DNA from 2 places in the Blautia sp. OM07-19 genome. Region 1 is predicted to be linked to the other one. Evidence: predicted binding sites of a transcription regulator. Region 1 holds the regulator's gene; the other holds the start of a gene.
The links. The regulator Rex, encoded in region 1, represses fermentation and respiration genes when NADH is low (regulators of the CRP and FNR family bind a similar motif). The targets are predictions, from matches to a motif close to ATTGTTAANTANTTAACAAT.
Positions count from the first base shown of each region.

Region 1 (2,469 bases):
GAGACGATAAATACAGCACCCGGATAATTCAGAAGATAAGTTTCCAGCCAGGAAATACTCTCCATGTCGAGGTGGTTGGTCGGCTCATCGAGGAGAAGAATGTCCGGCTTGGAGATCAGGAGTTTACCAAGAGCGACACGGGTCTTCTGTCCACCGGAGAGGGTTTCGACCTGTTTGGCAAAATCTTCGTCCGTAAAGCCAAGACCCTTGAGGACACCCATTAGCTCGCTCTTGTAGGCATAGCCGTTTTCCAGCTCAAATTCGTGGGTCAGGCGGGTGTAGGTGTTCATCAGACGGTCAAGTTCCTCGCCGGAAGCGTTTTTCATCTGGACTTCGATCGCACGCATGCGGTCTTCCATGTCGATGATGTACTGCTTGGTTGTGAGCAGTTCCTCATAGACGGTGCGGTGTCCGCTGACATCCTGATACTGTGCGAGATAACCGATCTTCTTGTCCTTCATCAGAACGACCTGACCGGAATCCGCAGAAATTTCATTCATTATAATACGGAGAAGGGTTGTCTTACCTGCTCCGTTGTTGCCGATGAGAGCGGCTTTTTCACGCTCTTCTATATGAAATGAGGCATCGTTCAAAATGACTTTTTCGCCAAAAGATTTGCTGATGCCCTGACACGATAAAATCATAAATATTCCTCCAAAGTCAATATACGCTATGATTATAAGGTTAAATGATGGCTTTGTAAAGGAAATTTCCTCAAAAATTGTATAGATTTGACAACATTGATTGACAATAAAATAACATTTCGGTATAATTAACAGGAAAGTATAAGGAGGGGACAACGGTGGAAGCAAAACAGATATCAAAAGCTGTAATTAAGAGACTGCCCCGGTATTATCGCTATCTTGGCGAGTTACTGGAAGACAATGTTGAACGTATATCTTCCAATGACCTTAGTAAGAAAATGCGTGTCACAGCATCGCAGATCCGCCAGGATTTGAATAATTTTGGAGGATTTGGGCAGCAGGGATACGGTTATAATGTGAAATATCTCTATACAGAAATCGGTAAGATCCTTGGACTGGATGAGGTACATCCGATGATCATCATCGGTGCCGGTAATCTTGGACAGGCACTTGCCAATTACGTTGACTTTGAAAAACGTGGTTTTAAGCTGGAAGGGATTTTTGATGTCAATCCGGTACTGGAGGGCATCGCGGTCCGTGGAATTGAGATCCAGATGATCAGTAATCTCCCATTCTTCCTCAGAGAGAAGAATATTGAGATTGCGATTCTCACATTGCCGAAGAACAAGGCGAAGGATATGGCAGATATCCTGATCGAGAATGGTATCAAGGCAATCTGGAATTTTGCACATATCGATCTGGAGACTCCGGAGGATGTCATTGTAGAGAACGTACATCTTTCTGAGAGTCTGATGACGTTATCTTACAATCTCAGTCAATATCGTCAGGAACACGTGGAAGAGCAGCAATCATAACATGAGGACAGCAAGAGGCTGTTACCCGGCTCCTTAATGAAGGCGGCTGCGTAACAGCTTTTTGCTTTGTATCGTATATCGAGGAGATATCAGATGAAACGAATTGTAGGCGGATCGGAAATGAAAGCACTGGATGGCTGCACCATTACCGGAATGGGAGTTCCGTCCTGTGTGCTGATGGAACGGGCGGCACTGGCTGTTGTGGATGCAATGGAAGGACATTTTGCGGAAATGTCACAGAAACAGCGGATCTTGTGCGTCTGCGGAGGCGGGAACAACGGCGGAGACGGAGTCGCAATCGCCAGGATCCTGCATCTGCATGGATATAACGCGGAAATCTATATGCTCGGAAATCCGGATCACCGCACAAAGGAAACACGCCGCCAGCTTAAGATCGCAGAGAATTATCAGGTCCCTCTGGTGAATAACCTGGCAGCAGGAGAATATACTACTATAGTAGATGCCATCTTCGGCGTTGGGCTTGACCGCTCGATCGAAGGAAAATACAGAGAAGTCATTCAGGCTTTGAACGAGGTTTCTGCATGGAAAGTGGCGGTAGATCTGCCGTCCGGGGTATGCAGCAACACGGGCAGAGAGCTTGGAATCGCATTTCGTGCGGATCTGACGGTGACGTTTGCATTCTGTAAAACAGGCTTGTGTTTTTATCCAGGCAAAAATTTTGCGGGAAAAATTGTTGTAGCAGATGTCGGCATCTACGAGAATCCGGATCTTCCGACACAGAAAGCGGCACTTGAGAAAAAAGATCTCCAGAAGCTTCCTCTGCGCGCCGCGAATGGGAACAAGGGTACGTTTGGCAAGGTTCTTGTCGTTGCCGGAAGCAAAGGAATGTGCGGGGCAGCGTATCTCTGTGCAGAGGGCGCCTTCGCTGCCGGAGCCGGGATGGTCAAGATCCTGACGGATGAGGAGAATCGCATTCCACTGCAGACGCTTCTTCCGGAGGCGATGTTTGCAGATGATGCTGGCGGCAACGAAGCATGGGTTAATGCAAT
Region 1 covers NZ_QULA01000042.1:11,081-13,549, forward strand. Annotated here, with positions in the region: gene abc-f (ribosomal protection-like ABC-F family protein) at 1-644, opposite strand, end outside; gene DXC01_RS17920 (redox-sensing transcriptional repressor Rex) at 803-1,459, shown strand; gene DXC01_RS17925 (NAD(P)H-hydrate dehydratase) at 1,553-2,469, shown strand, end outside.

Region 2 (2,469 bases), on a different contig from region 1:
TCAGGAAAGGAATGTCTGACGGATGAGGACAGACTGTATCATGGTCACGGTAAAACAGACGGGTAACCGGTTCTCCTTCCATTACAGTGCGCTCTACGATCTCCTTGCAGTCCTCTACCTGCACATGTACGTACTGGTAATCATATGGTTCAATCTTCATCAGAGGTCCAAGTTCACATAAGCCCTGGCATCCGGTCTTGACAACGCCGACATGCGGAACGTCCTTCTGCATTTCTACGCTTACCCAGTCGAGATTCTCACACAGTTTCGCCATCTCGTCGTAAATCTTCTGCGCGCCGGAGGCGATACATCCGGTACCTGAACAGACAAGCACACGACAGGTAAAAGTTTCCAGGGTATTCTTTGCTTCGGCCTGCTTCTGGAGCAGATCTTCTTTACTCACAATACTCATACCGTCTCACCTCTCAATTCGTTTAACAGATCAATAGCTTTCTCAGGGGTCATCTTCGGATGTACTTCGTCATTTACGGTAAGAGTCGGTGCGAGTCCGCATGCACCAAGACAGGAAACCGTTTCTACTGTGAAAAGCATATCATCCGTTGTATGCTTCTTGTTGCTGAGTCCAAGCTCCTTCATGAGAGCTTCCTTGACAGGCATGGATTTACGCACATGACAGGCTGTTCCGTCACAAACCTTGATCACATATTTGCCTTTCGGCTCAAAGGAAAAGTTCTCATAAAAAGTAGCGACGCTGTATGCCTTCGCCTCGGTCACTCCAATCTTGGATGCAACATAGGTCAGAAGCTCTCCCGGCAGGTAGCGGTACTCCGCCTGGATATCCTGCATGATCGGAATCAGTGATGCTGCTTTCGGTCCGTAATGCTCGATGATCTCATCTGTCTTCGTGTAATAAGACTGATCTAACATTCAATTCCCTCCTTGTTAAAAATTTGCTTTTGTCTGCGCCCATTATTTTGTATAATTTACACAGCCTTGTTGTATTTCATTATACATTAAGCAGTCAAATTATACAAGTGAAATATAGGAAAATTGAATTAATTTATTCATGTTTTTATGTTTTTCGTATTATTGTGTATTTTTTAACAGATTTTATAATTTTTTATCAATCTATTTCGCTATAGTAAAGTGTTTCTCATTTTGTTTCTCTTATGTGCTTCGAAAAGTACAGGAATTTTGCATTTTCGGATTGATTTTGGGAATTCTTTCCTATATTATAGGGAGCGGTAGATGAATATTTTTCTTATTTAAGGAGATGAAATAGATATGCGAAATTATGATACCCCAGTCAGAGAGATCCGACACCAGGTTTATACTGAAGTGGCAAAGGCCGGATTTGAATCTTCTGACGAAAGCCTGATCCATGATATTGAATCCATCCCATACAATATCGTCAGTGAAACTGCCCAGTATCGTGAGAGTATTTACAGAGAACGTGCCGTTGCAAGCGAAAGAGTCCGTCTCGCCATGGGGCTTTCTCTTCGCCCGGAAAGCAAGGCGGTCCATCTGACCGACGGTCTTGCTGCCAGCAATATCAATGAGAAATATTATGAGCCGCCTCTTATGCAGGTGATCCCGTCTGCATGTGCAGCCTGTCCTCCGAACAAATACATTGTCAGCAACATGTGCCGCGGATGTGTTGCCCATCCATGTATGCAGGTCTGTCCGAAGGGCGCGATCTCTATGAAGGACGGAAAGTCTTTTATCGATCAGGAAAAATGTGTAAAATGCGGAAAATGTAAAGCAGCCTGTCCTTATGATGCAATCTCCCACAACGTGCGCCCGTGCGAGCAGGCATGTGGTGTCAAGGCGATCGGAAGTGATGAGCAGGGGCGTGCGAGCATCCTGGATGACAAGTGTGTTTCCTGTGGTATGTGTATGGTAAGCTGTCCGTTCGGTGCGATCTCTGATAAATCTCAGATCTTCCAGCTTGCGCATGCGCTTCGTGACGGCGATAAGATCGTTGCGATCGTTGCACCGGCTTATATCGGCCAGTTTGGTGATGATGTGACCCCTGGCAAATTCAAGACAGCTCTGCAGGTTCTTGGTTTTTCTGATGTTCATGAGGTTGCGTTTGGTGCGGATGTCGGTGCGATCTCTGAGGCACATCATTATGCACATGAGGTTGCAACAGGAAATCTTCCGTTCCTTCTGACTTCCTGCTGTCCGTCCTGGTCCATGATGGCAAAGAAATTCTTCCCGACCATGATCGACAATATCTCACAGGAGCTGACTCCTATGGTTGCCACTGCACGTAAGGTAAAGCAGGATGATCCGGATGCGAAGGTTGTCTTCATTGGACCTTGTGCTTCCAAGAAACTGGAAGCGATGCGCCGTACTGTGCGAAGTGATGTGGATTTTGTTTTGACTTTTGAGGAACTGGATGCGATGTTTGATGCGCGTGAGATCGAGCCGGCTTCCTTTGAAGACGAAGGTTCCCTGCATGATGCTACTGCCGCCGGACGTGGATATGCGGTCGCAGGTGGTGTT
Region 2 covers NZ_QULA01000015.1:88,331-90,799, forward strand. Annotated here, with positions in the region: gene DXC01_RS11615 (NADH-quinone oxidoreductase subunit NuoF) at 1-412, opposite strand, end outside; gene DXC01_RS11620 (complex I 24 kDa subunit family protein) at 409-888, opposite strand; gene DXC01_RS11625 (4Fe-4S dicluster domain-containing protein) at 1,246-2,469, shown strand, end outside.
Region 2: a site for Rex is predicted at 1,070-1,089, ahead of DXC01_RS11625 (4Fe-4S dicluster domain-containing protein). Genes of this name have one in related genera too.